Regions from separate parts of the Pseudomonas sp. DNDY-54 genome, predicted to be linked through region 3. Evidence: predicted binding sites of a transcription regulator. Region 3 holds the regulator's gene; each other region holds the start of a gene.

Region 1 (4,487 bases), 530 kb from region 3:
CTATTGCATACCGAGCCCGGCCAGCATTTCCCCTCAGCTCAACGTTGGCGCTTGAGGCTCGGCACGAGCGGCATCGTGCAATGCGAAAACAAGAAGGCCCACTGGCCTGAACCACCGGAACGGCAACGCTCCGCATGGCACCGGCTGAGCCGCCTGTGGCGACGCGGATGAATTCCGTTGCCCAGAGAAGTTGACGCGCCGAGCTTCGCCGCTGGCCCAGCACGTCGTGGCGCACCTGCCGTTCAGCCAGTCGCAGAGCCGCGATGAGCAGTGCCTGTGGCCGAACCTGCATCGCCAGTATCGCGGTAATCAGACAACGAAACGACAACCTTCCCCCTGAATGAGAAACAGCAGGACCAGGATTGCGGGTGCAAACGCGAGATTCAGACTGCGGTCAGTTTTCTGGCATCACGCGTAGTAATCAACCAGGCCGCGGTCTGCGCCCATTCGGCCAGCTCGAATTTCCGTCGTGCCCTGGATAACTTCCTCGTCGCCGCCAGCCAAGCCTCCTGCAACGCCCCGGTTGCGCGACTCGCCGCCGTCGTCACCTTTCCAGCCACGCGACTGGTCGGAAACATTGACGTCCATCGTCATGCCTTGCTGCGCGAAGCTGTCTCGCAGCCGTTGCATCTGGCCTTCCAGCGCATCCCGAACACCCGCATGGGGGCTCATGAACGTGACTTGAGCCTGGTCCTTGTTCATATCGATCCGCACTTCCATACGCCCCAGCTCGGCGGGGTCGAGCTGAATCTCAGCTGACTTGAGGTTTTGACTCGATAGCCACATCACCTTATCGACGACCGCTTCGCTCCAGCCCGATTGCTGCATGTTTACCGGTTGCCCGGGCACCATCGCGGGCCGCTGCGCTTGCTGCACCTGATTCTGTTGCGCAATCGCCTGCGTCAGCGGACTGAGTCGGTTGATCGCCGCATCGGTGGCGCTTGTGCGGCTGTCCTTGGGGGCATCCAGCATCTCAAGCACCTCACCGAAGCTCTCATCCAGCGTAGGCTCAGCGGAATCCTCGGCGAGCTGTTCATCTGAGAGGAGAAGGTTCGTCGGAATTGACTCCTGCGTACCCATAGACAGCTCGTCCTGCAGAACAAGAACCGGAGCGGGACTCTTCTGAAGACCCGTCTGGATCTCCAATGCGCGCTGACCTGCCAGCGCCGTCTCGCCATTAGCGTCAGCCTCACCAACAGCGGTCTGCGCCTGCGCTAAACCAACCAGAAATTCGCTGCCGGACGGCGGCTGTGCGGGCAGCGTTTCGTCGCCTTGCGTGCCCTGCCCGCCCAGCCCGAATAGCAGAAGCGGGTCTAGCTCGGCCTCAGGCTCTAACGAATCGCTTTCGGCCAACTCGGGCTCCGCAGGCAATTCATTGCCGGTGTCGGCAGTGACCGGCTTTTCAGTGCCGCCCGACTCGGCGGTTTCCTGACTCGGCTTTTCGGCGACCGGCTTGTCACGCACGGGCTTTGCTGGCGCATCCTGACGTTCGACAGGTTTGGCCTGGCGTTCCTTGGCATAGACATTGGCGAAGCTGGAGGGCTCGTCCCGACTGGGTTGCGGGGCGGCTTTAGGCGACGCGTTGGCCGCCTTGATTGCAGCGCTCGGCGCCTTGAGGTTCAGTAGCAGATCGGGGGAAACGGCCATGGGTCTTTCCGCTTAAGGTGATGACATGCATCTCGTTAAGCAAAGTCCAGGCCATCAGCTCATGTCGATCTGCCCCAGCGGATCGACGGGCGCGGCCACTGCTCGTATCCGAGCCCGGGCGCAATGCCAAGGCTAGCCAGGCCCGCCCCAGCGCTGGCGCTCGGCCCGATAGAGAATCCGCACGATGGCGAATTCGCGCTCGATGCGTTCGATTAAACCGGGTGCCGCTTCAAGCTGTTCAAGCCGGGCGGTTTCCTCCAGCTCGCGACAAAGTTCCGCCAGCAGAGTTGCGCCCATGTTGCTGCAACTGCCCTTGAAACTGTGTGCAGCTTGGCGCAGCTGTTCCGCCTGGCCACTCCGGCAGGCCGTTTTCAACAGGCACAGCCGCTCTTCCGAATCTGTGAGAAAGGTATCCAACAGCACCGGATACTCTGCATCCATCACGTCTTGAAGGGTGGCCAGCACGCTACTGTCGAGATGATCGACCACGAATGTGCCCCTGGTGGAAAAGCGGCGGATTATGCATGACGCGTCCAGTGGAACTCTACCGTCAGGAGTGCCCCCTCCGAGTCCCAATAGAATCGCTCACTCAACTGACGAATCATGCGCAACCCGCGGCCTCCAAGACCCTCAGCACAGTACTGCTTGTTCAGGGCCCGCTGTACGTCGAAGCCGCGACCACTATCACGCACACCGATCCTTAGATAACCGTTAGGGCCGTCAGACTTGACCGTCAGGGCGATGGACACAAAGCCCTCGCTGAGGTCACGCAGACGTTGCTCACGTTCCTGGTAGTAGCGTGCAAACCCGTCGGCATCGCGCTTCAGCGCGGTGTCGAGCGATAGCACGCCATGCTCCAGCGCATTCGAATAAAGCTCACTGAGCACTGTGTAGATAGTCCCTGCGCGGTGGCGCAAGGGCGAAATCTGTAACAGCAGCTGCATCGTCATGGGTAACGGGTTGGCTGCGCGTAAGCTACTGGGGTGCAGCTCAAAGTTGACCGACCAATCCCTCGCCCGAGGCTGCTTGGCGTCGAGATACGGATCGAAGGACTGAAATATCGCGGGCACCATCTCGCCAGTGATGCTCACTTCGACGAGGCTGAGGTCATCGTCAAGTATTTGACCGTGGAACGCATGAAGTGCGTTCTGAATCTCTTCGAACAAGGCGGAGGGCTCAACGTTCTCGTTCATCACACCCAGCAACCGCTGTTCGCCGAAGAACTCACCCTTCGTGTTACAGCTTTCCGTGACGCCATCAGACATCAGCAGCAGGCGGTCGCCTACCGCCAATGGCATCGTCTCGAAACGGTCATCAAACTGGGAGGCGTCGAGCACGCCAAGCGGCAGATGCCTGGACGGCAACGGCAGCCGCTCGCCCCCCTCGGCCCGGAGCAGATAGCCATCCGGCAGCCCGCCATTCCATACGCGCAGCATGCCTTGCTTGAGGTTGATATCCAGCAGCGTGGCGCAGCAAAACATTTCCACGGGCAGGATCAGCTTCAGCTTGGCGTTGATCTCGCGCAGGATCTCGGTACTGGAATAGCCTTTGGCGGTCATGCCGTAAAAGGTTTCCGCGAGCGGCATGGCGCCAACCGCTGCCGGCAAACCATGACCGGTAAAGTCGCCCAGCAGCACGAACATGCGGCTCGCAGGCGCGTGGGCCGCAAGCAGTAAATCGCCGTTGAACAAGGCACGCGGTGATTGCCGATATCGGATATTGGGCGCGTTCAGGCAGCCCGCGTGCGCGACCTTGTCGAAGATCGCTTTGGCAGCACGCTGCTCGTCGAGCAGTTGCTGGTTGCGCCGTGCAATGAGATCACGCTGCTCCAGCACGGTAGCCTGCAAGCGGCGCAAGCGATGCATGGCCTGAATCTTCGCTTCGAGAATGATCGGGTTGTAAGGCTTGGCGATAAAATCATCGCCCCCCGCTTCGAGGCAGCGCACAAGCGCTTCGTTCTCGGCCAGCGACGTCAGAAAAATGATGGGGACCAGTTCGTTACCCGCGAGCTGCTTGATCTGGCGCGCGGCATCGAAGCCATCCATGACAGGCATCAACGCATCCATCAAGACCAGCTGCGGCCGCTCGCGCTTGAACAGCTCCACCGCCTCCGCGCCATTCGCCGCGGTAACGACATGATGCCCCTGCCGACGAACGATGGCCGCCAACAGCATGCGGTCGGCCGCGCCATCCTCGGCGATGAGTATGGAGAGCCGGCCGGGCATCAAGCGATTGCGAACAATTGTTCGAAGTTGGAAACCGAAAGGACTTTCCGCACATCAGGATTGCAGTTGATCAAGCGGATGTCGGCTTTGTCACTGCCACCGTGATCACGAAGCAGCAGCAACATACCGAGGGCCGAGCTGTCGAGGTAGGTCGCGCCGTTGAGGTCGACAACGTAGCGGCGAGGTGAATTGCCTGCTTGCTGATAGGCGTCACGAAACGCCTGATGGGTGTTGAAATCGAAGCGCCCTTGAATCGTGATTGTCAGCTCCTGTCCATCCGCCGATAGCTGTGAACTGATGGTCATTTAACACTCCTGGTTCGAACGAGGTCGTGGCCGTTCGCCACGGCTATCGTGTATTGCTGGGCGGCGCCAGCGATGCGGAATGGTGCCTCGCCAAGCCTGCGCCCAATGCATGATGTAAGCGCGGAGCGATTGCGAAGAAACTGATGAAGATTTAGCACCCAACGCCCTGCACAGCAAGCTTCATTCCTGTCTAGGTCGCCCCGCCAAGCGCTGAGAGAACTCATCGAGCAGCTTTTGCTCGCGCTTGTCTGCCGCCGTTCTGGCTTCCAGCAGGTAGCGCTCGACCAGCTTGCGCAGCCCATCGAGCCGT
Region 2 (4,487 bases), 750 kb from region 3:
CCGTACCCAGCTCAGCCTGGATGAAACTGTTGAGCTGACTTTGGAGACAGCCGATGCGGCCGTATTCGGCAAGCCGGACCTGCAGCCTCTCGACAGCCTCTTCAAGGTCTTCGGTACCCGCCAGGTCAGCCAGCTCTCCGGTAGCAACGGCGAGGCGCGCACCCTCACTCAATGGCAAGTCACGCTCCAGCCGCGGCAGACCGGCTATGTGATCATTCCGCCGTTACAGCTGGGCGAATGGCGCAGTGAGCCCATCACGCTAAATGTCAGCGAATCCCGCACCGAGGGCGGCGACAAACTGGCCCCGATATTCATCGACTCCAGCCTCGACGTCGACAGTGTCTATGTCCAGGCGCAGGTAGTGCTCACCCTGCGCATTTACCATTCCGTTTCGCTTTACGATGACAGCACGTTGTCGCCCTTGCAGATGAACAACGCGCTGGTCGAACGACTTGGTGAACCACGCACCTACGAGAAAGACATCAACGGCGTACGTCATGGCGTGATCGAAATCCGCTATGCGTTGTTTCCGCAGAAAAGCGGCACGCTCACCATCCCGGCACAGCTGTTCAGCGCAACCACCGTGGCGCCAACAGGCGACTACTACGGCTCTCGCTTCGGCAGCTCCACTCAGGTCCGCTCCCCGGAAATCCCGCTACAGGTCAAACCGAAACCCGCCAACTACCCAACCGATGCGCCTTGGCTTCCGGCAATCAACCTGACCCTGGTCGAGGCCTGGAGCCCGCAGCCGCAGGAGGCGCAGCTCGGCGAGGCGCTGACGCGAAGCTTGCTGATCAAGGCCGAAGGCCTCTCCAGTGCACAGCTGCCGCCGGTAGAGTCACCGCCGCTACCCGGTCTGCGCCGCTATCCCGACCAACCGAGCTTGAACGATGCGGTCACCGACAACGGCGTTACCGGCAGCCGTGAACAGCGCGAGGCGCTGGTGGCGGCCAATGCCGGAGACTTTCTGCTTCCGCCTGTAGAGATCGTCTGGTGGAACACCGTCGAGGACCGGCTGGAGCGAAGCGCTCTGCCCCAGCGTTCGCTCCAGGTCGCGGACAACCCCGAACTCCAACCACCACCGCTAGACGATGCCGAGCCCAACCAGACGATCACCCAGCCACAGTTGCTTTGGCCCTGGCAGCTCGGCAGTGCCGTGTTGGCCCTGACCACGTTGCTCGGCTTCGGTTTGTGGCTGCGTGCGCGTAGCCAGCCGGCAGTCATTCGCACGGTTCAGACTGGCCCGACGCCCCGCAGCTTGCTCGACGATCTCAAGCGCGCCTGTCTGGCCAATGATACCCAGGCGACCCGACACGCCCTTGATGCCTGGGCACGTCAGCAGCCGGAAACGCTGGCGGACATGGCGGCACGTTTCGTTCCCCTGTCTGACGCGCTCGACGGTTTGAACGGTGCGCTCTACAGCGAGACCGGCCAGCGCTGGCAAGGCGAGGCGCTATGGCAGGCCATCCAGAACCTGCCGCCCGCGCAACCCACCACCATCGAGCAGGAAACAGGCGCCCTGCCACCGCTTTATCCGCGCTGAAGCACATCGGGCCGGCCACCTCTAAACACACCGAAAGACGTTCGGTGGCCGGGCGGCTGATGTGAAACCCCCCGGCAGGCCACCGCGCCAGCCTCAACCACGATGACCCGCCCACTGGCATGTGGCTTGCTTCGCATGACACATCGTGTTCCCACGCACTCGCTGCTTTCCCGCCGCGAGGTGCGTTCAGCGGCAGAGGTTTCTAGCGCCAATGATCCATTCCGACCCCCCAACACGCCCCGACCCACTCGCCTGGGTCGCCGGTAGCGATGCCCCCGAAAAACGAGTGGTCAACCTCGGTTTTATGGCCCTCACGGATGCAGCCTCGCTGATCGTCGCCGCTACTCAGGGGTTTGCCCAGCCGTACGGCCTGACGCTCAACCTCCACCGACAGGCGTCCTGGTCCAACGTGCGCGACAAGCTGATTGAAGGCGAGCTGGACGCCGCCCATGGGCTCTATGCATTGATCTATGCCGTGCATCTGGGAATCGGCGGCAGTGCCCCAGTGGACATGGCCGTACTTATGGGGCTCGCCCAGAACGGTCAAAGCATCACCCTCTCCAACACGCTCAGGTCAGCCAGCGTGACCGATCCGGAGGCACTGGCCGCCAGTGTGCGCCAGAGCGGTGCAAAACTCACACTCGCTCAGACCTTCCCAACCGGTACCCATGCGCTCTGGCTCTATTACTGGCTGGCAGCACACGGCATCCACCCGCTCAAGGACGTACGCACCCTGGTGGTGCCGCCGTCGCAGATGGTTGCGCATTTGCGGGCACGGCGCATCGACGGGTTCTGCGCGGGCGAACCCTGGGGTGCTCAGGCGATGCAGGAGGAGATGGGTTTCACGGTAGCCACCAGCCAGTCAATCTGGCCCGACCATCCGGAAAAGGTATTGGGTTGCACCCGTGCCTTCGTCGAGGAGTATCCCAATACGGCGCGGGCACTGGTCATGGCCATTCTCGAGGCCAGCCGCTTCATTGACGAGAGTCGGGAGAATCGTCGCAGTACGGCGCAGCTGATCGCGGGCGGCGCCTACGTTGATGCGCCACTGGCGGCTATCGAACCACGCTTTCTCGGACACTACGAAGACGGGCTCGGCCACGCCTGGCAGGACAAGCACCCGCTACGCTTCTTCGGTAGCGGCGAAGTCAATGTGCCCTACCTTTCTGATGGTCTTTGGTTTATGACCCAACTGAGGCGCTGGGGCCTGCTGCGTGAGGATCCGGATTACCTCGCTGTCGCGCAAAGCGTGCAACAGACCAGCCTTTACAGGGATGCAGCGACAGCACTGAACATTCCGCTGCCGAATTCGCTGATGCGCAGCGCCACGCTCATGGATGGCAGCCGCTGGGATGGCAGCGATCCGGCAGGCTACGCGCGCAGCTTCGCCCTGCACTCGCTGGCGGACCCTGCCGTACGCCACGTGCCTTGTTGAGGGAGACTGCCATGCTTCGCGTCCTTCTCATCGACGACACCCCACGCAAGGTCGGCCGCCTGCGCGCGGCACTGATCGAAGCCGGCTTCGAGGTCATCGAAGAATCCGGCCTGACCATCGACCTGCCCGAACGGGTCGAAACCGTCCGCCCGGACGTGGTGCTGATCGACACCGACTCCCCTGGCCGAGACGTCATGGAGCAGGTCGTGATGGTCACCCGCGACCAGCCGCGTCCCATCGTCATGTTCACCGATGACAACAACCCCGACGTCATGCGCCACGCCATCCGCGCCGGCGTTAGCGCCTACATCGTCGAAGGCATCCAGGCCCAGCGCCTGAAGCCGATCCTCGATGTGGCCATGGCCCGCTTCGAAAGTGACCAGGCGATTCGGGCCCAATTGCACGCACGCGACCAGCAACTGGTCGAGCGCAAGCGCATTGAACTGGCCAAGGGCATGCTGATGAAAATGCGCAGCTGCAATGAGGAAGAGGCCTACACGCTGATGCGCCGCCAAGCCATGAGTCGCCAGCAGAAGTTGGTTCAGGTAGCCGAGCAGATCATCGCCATGAACGATCTGTTGGGGCAGTGATCCGCAGCGGGTTTCGGCCAGGCATTCGCCAGCCCCGCCTGATGGTGTGACCGCAAAGGATGCAGGCCGCCGGCTTCTACGATTGTCGGAGATGGGCCAGCCGTGTGGACGCGTACAATCCGCGTCCCGCACCTTGCGCTGATATGGCGCCACGCATCCAGCCTACGAGAACACCATGGCCCGCCTGACCCTGCAGTTTCCCGAAGACCAGTTCTGCTTCACCACCCAGCTGACCGTACGCATCACCGATATCAACGCCGGTAACCACCTGGCTAACGACTCGATGATCTCGATGATCTCCGAAGCCCGGGCGCGCTTCCTGTTTGCCTACGGTATCGCCGAGACCAGCAAGGACGGCAGCGGCATCATCGTGACCGACCTGGCCACCACCTATAAAGCCGAAGCCCATGCGCGCGACGTGCTGCTGTTCGAGGTCGGCGTGATGGATTTCAACAAGTATGGCGGCGACATCACGTTTCGCATCACCCGACCCGCTGACGGCAGCCTGATCGCCATGGCCAAGTCCGGCTTCGTTTTTTACAACTACCTGGAAACTCGGGTGGTCCCCATGCCAGCCGCGTTCGAGGCGAAGTTCCCAAAGGTCAACCGCATCGGCTAGTCCGCCCTACTTGGACGCACTGCGCACCAAGGGTGCGCAATCCTGACTGACTTGCAAAAACGCCCACACAACCGCAGGCCGCGGGATTTCCAGAATTCCCAGCCCTGGCACAGCTTCTGCTTAAGCTAATCCGGTAGCCAACGGCGGTTACTCACAGACATGACAAAGGCGTCGCGTTGCCCCGTTCGAAGAACGGTGGTTTCGCGGCGCTTTTTTGTTTTCCCCAAGGACCGGGGCGCGACGGCAACGGCTCGCCGCTCGCAACAGATTCAAGCGCTGCCACAGCCCATGCGGCTGGGC
Region 3 (4,487 bases):
CGTCATCAACTCCCGGACCGTTCAATACCAGGCGGATGGCAAGCGCAACTACGAGCTGACTGCAGAGAAGGTCGAGCACATCAAAGCCAGCGACGTCAGCCTGCTGACCCGGCCCGATATACGTTCCTATCGGGGTACTGAGCTGCCTTGGCACGTGACCAGTGAGCGTGGCGAGGTCGGCCCCAAGGGGGACGAAGTCGAGCTGATCGACAACGTCAGGATCGAACGCACCGATGCAAAGGGACGCCCAACGATCGTCACCACCAGCCGGATGACCGTTCTTCCCGAGAAGGATTATGCCGAGACCCGCCAACCCGTTAGAATCGTCGCCGCAAACGGCGTAACCACCGCCACGGGTATGAAAGCGTATCTAGACGAAGGCAGGATGCTCCTGCTATCCAATGTAAGAGGCCAGCATGAGCTGCGTTAAAACTCTCCCCCTTCTGATCGGTTTAAGTATTTTTCTGCTCGGTTCGTATGCCCATGCGCTTCCTGAAGACCGCAATCAACCGATCCGCGTCCAGGCCGATACGGCGGAGCTGGATGACCGCCAGGGTGTTGCGGTGTACCGCGGCGATGTGGTGATCACACAGGGGACGATGAAAATCACTGGCGACACCGTCACCATTACCCAGAACGAGAATGGCGATGTTGAGGTCTTCACCTCCATCGGCAAACCCGCCTACTACGAGCAGAAGCCGGCAGCGGACAAAGAAATCGTCAAGGCGTATGGCCTGACCATCCAGTATTTTGCCGCGAACGAGCGCATCGTCTTGATCGATCAGGCAAAAGTCGTCCAGGAAGGCAATACGTTTGAAGGCGAGAAAATCGTCTATGACACCCAACGACAGATCGTCAACGCAGGCCGCGCTACCAATACCGACGTCACCACTCCCCGCCCCCGGGTCGACATGGTCATCCAGCCGCGCAAGAAAGATCAGCCGGCAACGGAGCAGACTGAGTAATGCCGACCCTCAAAGCCCAGCATCTAGCCAAAAGCTACAAGAGTCGCCAGGTCGTACGTGATGTCAGCCTGTCCATCGATAGCGGACAGATTGTCGGCTTGCTTGGCCCGAACGGAGCGGGCAAGACCACGTGCTTCTACATGATTGTCGGCCTGGTCAAGGCTGATCAGGGTCGGGTACTGATCGACGACCAGGATGTCACGCATTTGCCCATGCACGGTCGCGCTCGGGCTGGAATTGGCTACCTGCCTCAGGAAGCCTCGATTTTCCGCAAGCTATCCGTGAGCGACAACATCATGGCGATCCTTGAAACACGCAAGGATCTTGATCGCAACGGGCGACAGCTGGCGCTGGAAGGCCTGCTGCAGGAATTTCATATTCATCACATTCGCGACAGCCTGGGCATGAGCCTGTCTGGTGGTGAAAGGCGTCGTGTCGAGATTGCCCGCGCGTTGGCTACCGCACCCAAGTTCATTCTCCTGGATGAACCCTTCGCCGGTGTCGACCCGATCTCTGTTGGCGACATCAAGCAGATCATCCACCACCTCAAGGCCAAAGGAATCGGTGTGCTTATCACCGACCACAACGTCCGCGAGACGCTGGACATCTGCGAAACCGCTTACATCGTCAACGATGGTCAACTGATTGCCGAAGGTGATGCAGAGACGATCCTGGCCAATCAACTGGTCAAAGAAGTTTACCTCGGACACGAATTCAGACTCTGATCCTGCTTTTTTCCACCGAGACGGTCGTCTAGGGCTAGGCAAAGGCTTCTCAAGCAGGCATATAATTTGCTTACGTTGGCGCCAGCTGCGCCAGCGAAATCGGAACAGGCGCGGTTGCGCCGGCAAATAAGGTTCGAAGTCCTCTGCCATGAAACCATCGCTAGTCCTGAAGATGGGCCAGCAGCTGACGATGACTCCGCAGCTGCAACAAGCCATACGATTACTCCAGCTCTCCACCCTCGATCTTCAGCAGGAGATTCAGGAAGCGCTGGACTCCAACCCGATGCTCGAACGCGAAGAGGATGGAGACGACTTCGACAACTCCGATCCAATGGCGGAGTCCGTCGAAAAAAAATCAGAGAGCACCTCCACCGAGACGGCCGAACCAGACGCTCACTATGAGGAGCCCATCAATACGGTGGAGAACCTCGAGGAAGGCGACTGGGGGGACCGCATCCCCGAAGAGTTGCCCGTAGATACCGCCTGGGAAGATATCTACCAGACGAGCGCCAGCAGCCTGCCCAGCAGTGACGACGACGAATGGGATTTCACCAGCCGGACCTCAACGGGCGAAAGCTTGCAAAGCCATTTGCTCTGGCAGCTCAACCTCGCCCCCATGAGCGACACCGATCGTCTCATCGCCGCCACCCTGATCGACTGCATCAACCCTCAGGGCTATCTCGACGAAACCCTTGAAGAGGTGCTTGAGTCATTCGATCCAGAACTGGGAATCGAGCTCGATGAGGTGGAGGTTGTACTGCGCCGCATCCAACAGTTTGAACCGGCCGGTATCGGGGCGCGGGATTTGCGAGAGTGCTTGTTACTGCAGCTTCGCCAGCTTCCCGAGCGAACTCCCTGGCTAAGCGAGGCACTCCGGCTGGTGAGTGATCACCTGGAGATTCTCGGCGGTCGCGACTACAGCCTGTTGATGCGCCGCCTAAAGCTCAAAGAAGACGAGCTGCGCCAGATCATCGATCTGATCCAGACATTGAATCCGCGACCCGGCTCGCAAATCGAAGCGGGTGAGCCGGAATACGTTGTACCCGATGTGATCGTTCGCAAGCACAACGGCCGCTGGCTGGTTGAGCTGAATCAGGATGCCATGCCCCGCCTGCGTGTCAATGCGCAGTACGCCGGTTTCGTCAAACGCGCCGATGCCAGCGCTGACAACACCTTCATGCGCAACCAGCTGCAAGAGGCACGCTGGTTTATCAAGAGCCTGCTAAGCCGCAACGAGACGCTGATGAAGGTTGCCACGCAGATCGTCGAACACCAGCGCGGCTTCTTCGAGCATGGGGATGAAGCCATGAAACCGCTGGTGCTACACGATATCGCGGAGGCAGTAGGGATGCATGAGTCGACGATCTCGCGGGTCACAACGCAGAAATTCATGCATACCCCGCGCGGCATCTACGAGCTGAAATATTTCTTCTCAAGCCATGTCAGCACAGCCGAAGGCGGTGAATGCTCGTCCACAGCGATACGGGCAATCATCAAGAAGCTGGTCGCCGCGGAAAACCCTAAAAAGCCATTGAGCGACAGCAAGATCGCTGGTCTACTGGAGGCACAAGGTATCAATGTTGCACGCCGCACCGTCGCCAAATACCGCGAATCACTCGGTATTGCACCATCCAGCGAGCGCAAGCGGTTGATGTAGATGCCCAGGCGACTTGTTCGATTTCTTTCGGTGGCGGGCGTTTTAGCCCGCCGAATCGCAAGTGGCAGAAAAGGAGATGCAGTATGCAAATCAACATCACTGGCCTTCACTTAGAAATCACAGAAGCCATGCGTGACTACGTTGAGGAGAAGTTCGACCGACTGGAGCGACATTTCGACCGCATCATTGCCGTCCAAGTGATCCTTCAGGTCGAAAAGCTCAAGCAGAAAGCCGAAGCCACACTGCATGTAGCCGGACGCGAAGTCATTGCCAACGCCGAACACAGCGATATGTACGCGGCCATAGATTTGCTTGCCGACAAACTTGACCGGCAACTTATCAAGCACAAAGAAAAACAGCTCGACCATAACCAGGGCTTACTTGCTCGCTGACCCATCATGATCCGAATCGAAAACATTCTGACCCCCGGACGTTCCTTGGTGAACGTCCCGGGTGGTAGCAAGAAACGCGTCCTGGAACAGATCGCTAAGGTGCTCGGCCAGGATCTCCCCGATCTGGACTCGCAGACTATCTTCGAGAGTTTCATTGCCCGCGAGAAGCTTGGCTCAACCGGCTTCGGCAATGGCATTGCCATTCCTCATTGCCGTATGCCTGGCTGTGTATCGCCCCTCAGTGCCGTACTGCGGCTCGACACGCCAGTAGACTTTGATGCCATCGACGGCGCTCCCGTCGATCTGCTGTTTGTGTTACTCGTGCCCGAAGCGGCCACCGACGAGCACCTCGAACTGCTTCGTCAGATTGCTAGCATGCTGGACCGCGAAGAGGTGCGTGAACGCCTGCGGCAGGCCACGTCGGGGCAGGATCTGTATCAAGCCATTGTCGATATTCAAAGCGGTCGCTAGCAGAGCGGTGTTTTGCCGCCCACGCTGAGTGAGGAAGAGACACGTGCCCCAAACCTGCCAACGCTCATCTCTCCCAAGCAGCCTCAAGCGAGGCATCTTGGCCTTCGTGCCACCCACTGCATGCGCCTGATCATCGTCAGCGGTCGCTCCGGGTCCGGCAAAAGCACCGCGCTCAACGTACTTGAAGACAATGGCTTCTATTGCATTGACAATTTGCCCGCCGGCCTTCTGCCGGAACTGGCGGAGCGAGCGCTGCTGCACACGGAGTTGCTGCAGC
Region 4 (4,487 bases), 1.3 Mb from region 3:
CTCGGCAATCTCGGTCGAGGCGCGCAGCATCATACGCTTGAGCACGACACCCATCTGGCTGTTGTCGACCTTTTCAAGAATCTCGCCGACGACTTCCTCGAAGGGCACACTGATGAACAGCACGCGATGGGAGCTGCCGTACTTCTTCCATAAATAGTGGGCCACTTCCATCACGCCCAACTCATGCGCTCGGCCGCCCAGGTTGAAGAAGCAGAAATGGGTCATCAGCCCGCGGCGCATCATCTGATAAGCCGCGACGGTGGAATCGAAACCGCCGGACATCAGCACCAGCGTTTGCTCCAACGCCCCCAGCGGATAACCACCGATGCCGTCATGCTGGGCGTGAACGATGAAGAGTCGCTGGTCACGAATCTCCATCCGTACTTCCATCGCCGGCGCTTTCAGCGAAATGCCAGCGGCACCGCATTCCTGACGCAGCCGGCTACCGACATGCCGCTCGATGTCCATCGAACTGAATGGATGCTTGCCGGCGCGTTTGCAGCGCACCGCGAAAATCTTGCCGACGAGCCGGTCAGCGAAATGTGCTTTGCACTTCTCGGCGATGTCATCCAGGTCGGCCAGCGGGTATTCATGCACTTCAAGGCAGTGAGCGATGCCCGGCGTGCAGCGCAATCGCTCGATCATCTCATGCAGCGCTTTCGGCTCGCTGAGCGCGGTTTCCACCTCGACGTTGTCCCACACCCCTTCCACCCGTACGTCGGGATCGAGGTCGCGCAGCACGGCGCGAATGTTTTTCGCCAGCTGGCGAATAAAGCCTTTGCGCACCGGCGGGCTTTTAATGGTGATTTCAGGGAATACTTTGACGATCAGCTTCATGGAAACAGCGCATGCGCCGGCAAGGCGTAAAAAGAGGGGGGCGGAGTATATCGGAAATTGATCAAGCTTTAGGCAGTTTTCTCAAATCCTCCTGACTGCACCCAAATTGAACAAAGCCCGAGCCGTGCGCACCAAGAAAGTGCAGTAGATGTGCAAAACGTATCGCGAAACAAAACGCACCGCTGGCGGACCACCGCGCTTGAGCGTCTAGACCCAATACAGAGCACTGGCATGCAATTTGCTCCCTTGTGAGGCAGGTCGCCTTGGCGGAATATCGCCGCCCGGCTTCACCCTGATTCGGAAGCAACCTGTCACGCTTCCACCACTTGGAGAACACCATGTCGAAGTCGCTTCAACTGATCAAAGATTACGATGTGAAGTGGATTGATCTGCGCTTCACTGATACCAAAGGCAAGCAGCACCACGTCACCATCCCGGCTCGTGACGCTCACGATGAAGACTTCTTTGAACATGGGAAGATGTTCGACGGTTCCTCCATCCATGGCTGGAAGGGCATCGAAGCCTCCGACATGATCCTGATGCCGGTTGATGAAACCGCCGTGCTGGACCCGTTCACCGAAGAGCCTACCCTGATTCTGGTCTGCGACATCGTCGAGCCAAGCACCATGCAGGGCTACGACCGCGACCCCCGCTCGATCGCCAAGCGCGCTGAGGAATTCCTCAAGTCGACCGGCATCGGCGACACCGTATTCGTCGGTCCCGAACCCGAGTTCTTCATCTTCGACGAAGTGAAGTTCAAGTCCGACATTTCCGGCTCGATGTTCAAGATCTACTCCGAGCAGGGCTCCTGGATGACCGACCAGGACGTCGAAGGCGGCAACAAGGGCCACCGCCCGGCCGTCAAGGGCGGCTACTTCCCGGTTCCGCCGTGCGACCACGACCACGAAATCCGTACTGCCATGTGCAACGCCATGGAAGAAATGGGCCTGGTCATCGAAGTGCACCACCACGAAGTGGCCACTGCCGGCCAGAACGAAATCGGCGTCAAGTTCAACACGCTGGTCGCCAAGGCCGACGAAGTTCAGACCCTGAAGTACTGCGTGCATAACGTGGCTGATGCCTATGGCAAGACCGCGACCTTCATGCCGAAGCCGCTGTATGGCGACAACGGTTCGGGTATGCACGTGCACATGTCCATCTCCAAGGATGGCAAAAACACCTTCTCGGGCGAAGGCTATGCGGGCCTGTCCGACACGGCGCTGTACTTCATCGGCGGCATCATCAAGCACGGCAAGGCGTTGAACGGCTTCACCAACCCGTCGACCAACTCCTACAAGCGCTTGGTTCCCGGCTTCGAAGCACCGGTCATGCTGGCCTACTCGGCTCGCAACCGCTCCGCCTCCATCCGTATTCCGTACGTTTCGAGCCCGAAAGCCCGTCGTATCGAGGCGCGCTTCCCGGATCCGGCGGCCAACCCGTACCTGTGCTTCGCTGCACTGCTGATGGCTGGCCTGGACGGCATCCAGAACAAGATTCACCCTGGCGATGCGGCCGACAAGAACCTGTACGACCTGCCGCCGGAAGAAGGCAAGCTGATCCCGCAGGTGTGCGGCAGCCTGAAGGAAGCCCTGGAAGAACTCGACAAGGGCCGCGCGTTCCTGACCAAGGGCGGCGTGTTCTCCGACGATTTCATCGACGCCTACCTCGAGCTCAAGAGCGAGGAAGAAATCAAGGTCCGCACCTTCGTGCATCCGCTGGAATACGACCTGTACTACAGCGTCTAAGCCGGTTCGCGCGGGCCTCCTTCGGGAGGCCTCGTTAGCATCTTCAAACCCCGCCCTTACGGCGGGGTTTGTGTTTATGGCACGGAATACCGGCGGATTCGGCAGGAATGGCGGTGACGCTCGCCCAATCGGTCGAGTCAGGTTGCTGCCTCTCCCAATTCACGCTGATGAAACTTGCCTGCACGCCTGAGCGGTGCAAGGCTTGCAGCACCCCATCCGCGGAGCGTCCTCATGCGTATCGCATTGTTCAGCCTGCTTCTACTCGTTGTGGCGTCAGCCCACGCAGAGATTTATAAGTACACCGATGACAAGGGCAATACGGTGTTCACTAATCAGCCTCCCGAAGGCGTCGCCGCCGACACGGTCGACTTGCCGCCGGCCAACACGGTCAACATCCGCACACCCGAGCCACCACCGCCTCTGGAGCAGGAGACGGATCGTCAAGGCAGCGAACAGCCTTACCGGAGCCTGAGCATCGGCGGCGTGCCCGATGAACAGGCGCTGCGTGCAAATAACGGCACCTTTGTTGTCAACGCCCAGCTCGATCCGCCGCTGAAACAGGGCCATCAGGTCCGCTTCCTCCTCGATGGCATCCCGCAGGCGGCCCCCAGCAACAACACGTCCCTGCAGCTAAACAATGTGGACCGCGGCACGCATCTTCTGGAAGTGGAGGTGCTCAGCGGCGAACAGGTGGTTCAGCGCAGCGCCGAACAATTCACCGTTCAGCGGGTTAACACCTCCAGTCCGGCGCGCAGATGAAAGCGCTAACGCTGTTTGCCCTGGCCGCGCTCGCACTGCCCGCGAGCGCCGGTATCTACACCTACACCGACGCGCAGGGCAATCGGGTGTTCACCGATCGCCCCGGCGGCCGGGCGGTTGAGCCAGTCGATGCGAGGCCGGTCAACAGCATGCCCGCGCCGCCGTCCAGGCAGCAGAGCACTCTACGAGAAGCACCACCCACGCCCGGTTTCACCTACCGGCGGGTGGAAATCATCCAACCCGAAGCCGACGCCACCCTGCGCAACAATGCGGGTGACTTGTCCGTCACCGTCACCAGCGAGCCCGCATTGCAGCCAGGGCACCTGTACCGGCTACAACTTGACGGCAGCCCGGGGGTGCCCGACAGCAGCGGACCTGCTTTCACGCTGCACAATATTGATCGCGGCACTCATCAACTGATCGTTGAGGTCATCGACGAGCAAGGGCGGACACTGCAGCGCAGTACGCCTCGCACGTTTCATCTGCTTCGCACCTCGCTTGCACAACGGCGAATGGTCAACCCCTGCCAAAAGGCTGAGTACGGCGTTCGCCCCGAGTGTCCGCTGACCGACAAGCCCAAGGAAAAGAAAGATATTCCCTTCGTGCCCTTTCTGTGACCATTCTATGCACCTGAATGGTGCACGCACCGAACCGACCTGATCCGCTTCACTCGTTTCCGCTGGCGCCCTGCTCTGGAGCGCTAGTGCACACGGCGCCGCGCCGAAAAAGAGCGCCTTGGTTTGCTTCTTGCATTTCCCGTCTTACCTATCGGATGCAGACAGCCATGATCAACGAAGCCCTACAGCGCCTGCTGATCGAGAACCTGACCACCGCGACGCTGCTGCTCGACTCGCGGTTGCGGCTCGAATACATGAACCCGGCGGCCGAGATGCTGCTCGCTGTGAGCGGTCAGCGCAGCCACGGCCAATTCATCAGCGAGCTGTTCACCGAGTCATCCGAAGCCCTCGCGGCCCTACGGCAGGCCGTCGAGCAAGCCCATCCCTTCACCAAACGCGAAGCCACATTGACGTCGACCAACGGCCAGACGCTCACGGTGGATTACGCCGTCACGCCCATGTTGACCCGTCAGGAAACCATGTTGCTGCTCGAGGTGCTGCCGCGTGACCGCCTGCTGCGGATCACTAA

What was found. Region 3 encodes sigma-54, which starts transcription at its own class of promoters, with help from an activator protein. Its sites were predicted from a motif close to ANTGGCATNNANNTTGCTNT; they were not measured.
Region 1: a site for sigma-54 is predicted at 1,684-1,703, ahead of K4O48_RS13255 (flagellar hook-length control protein FliK). Genes of this name have one in related genera too.
Region 2: a site for sigma-54 is predicted at 1,657-1,676, ahead of K4O48_RS12265 (CmpA/NrtA family ABC transporter substrate-binding protein). Genes of this name have one in related genera too.
Region 4: a site for sigma-54 is predicted at 1,063-1,082, ahead of glnA (glutamate--ammonia ligase). Genes of this name have one in related genera too.

The regions. Positions count from the first base shown of each region.
Region 1 covers NZ_CP082271.1:2,872,319-2,876,805, forward strand. The annotation lists gene K4O48_RS13250 (hypothetical protein) at 1-171, shown strand, start outside; gene K4O48_RS13255 (flagellar hook-length control protein FliK) at 409-1,647, opposite strand; gene K4O48_RS13260 (Hpt domain-containing protein) at 1,780-2,088, opposite strand; gene K4O48_RS13265 (fused response regulator/phosphatase) at 2,166-3,872, opposite strand; gene K4O48_RS13270 (STAS domain-containing protein) at 3,872-4,177, opposite strand; gene fliJ (flagellar export protein FliJ) at 4,358-4,487, opposite strand, start outside.
Region 2 covers NZ_CP082271.1:2,654,738-2,659,224, forward strand. The annotation lists gene K4O48_RS12260 (BatD family protein) at 1-1,543, shown strand, start outside; gene K4O48_RS12265 (CmpA/NrtA family ABC transporter substrate-binding protein) at 1,755-2,978, shown strand; gene K4O48_RS12270 (ANTAR domain-containing response regulator) at 2,990-3,568, shown strand; gene K4O48_RS12275 (thioesterase family protein) at 3,744-4,187, shown strand.
Region 3 covers NZ_CP082271.1:3,402,066-3,406,552, forward strand. The annotation lists gene lptC (LPS export ABC transporter periplasmic protein LptC) at 1-430, shown strand, start outside; gene lptA (lipopolysaccharide transport periplasmic protein LptA) at 417-965, shown strand; gene lptB (LPS export ABC transporter ATP-binding protein) at 965-1,690, shown strand; gene K4O48_RS15855 (RNA polymerase factor sigma-54) at 1,839-3,347, shown strand; gene hpf (ribosome hibernation-promoting factor, HPF/YfiA family) at 3,431-3,739, shown strand; gene ptsN (PTS IIA-like nitrogen regulatory protein PtsN) at 3,746-4,210, shown strand; gene rapZ (RNase adapter RapZ) at 4,331-4,487, shown strand, end outside.
Region 4 covers NZ_CP082271.1:275,389-279,875, reverse strand. The annotation lists gene thiI (tRNA uracil 4-sulfurtransferase ThiI) at 1-837, opposite strand, end outside; gene glnA (glutamate--ammonia ligase) at 1,176-2,582, shown strand; gene K4O48_RS01335 (DUF4124 domain-containing protein) at 2,814-3,341, shown strand; gene K4O48_RS01330 (DUF4124 domain-containing protein) at 3,338-3,958, shown strand; gene glnL (nitrogen regulation protein NR(II)) at 4,126-4,487, shown strand, end outside.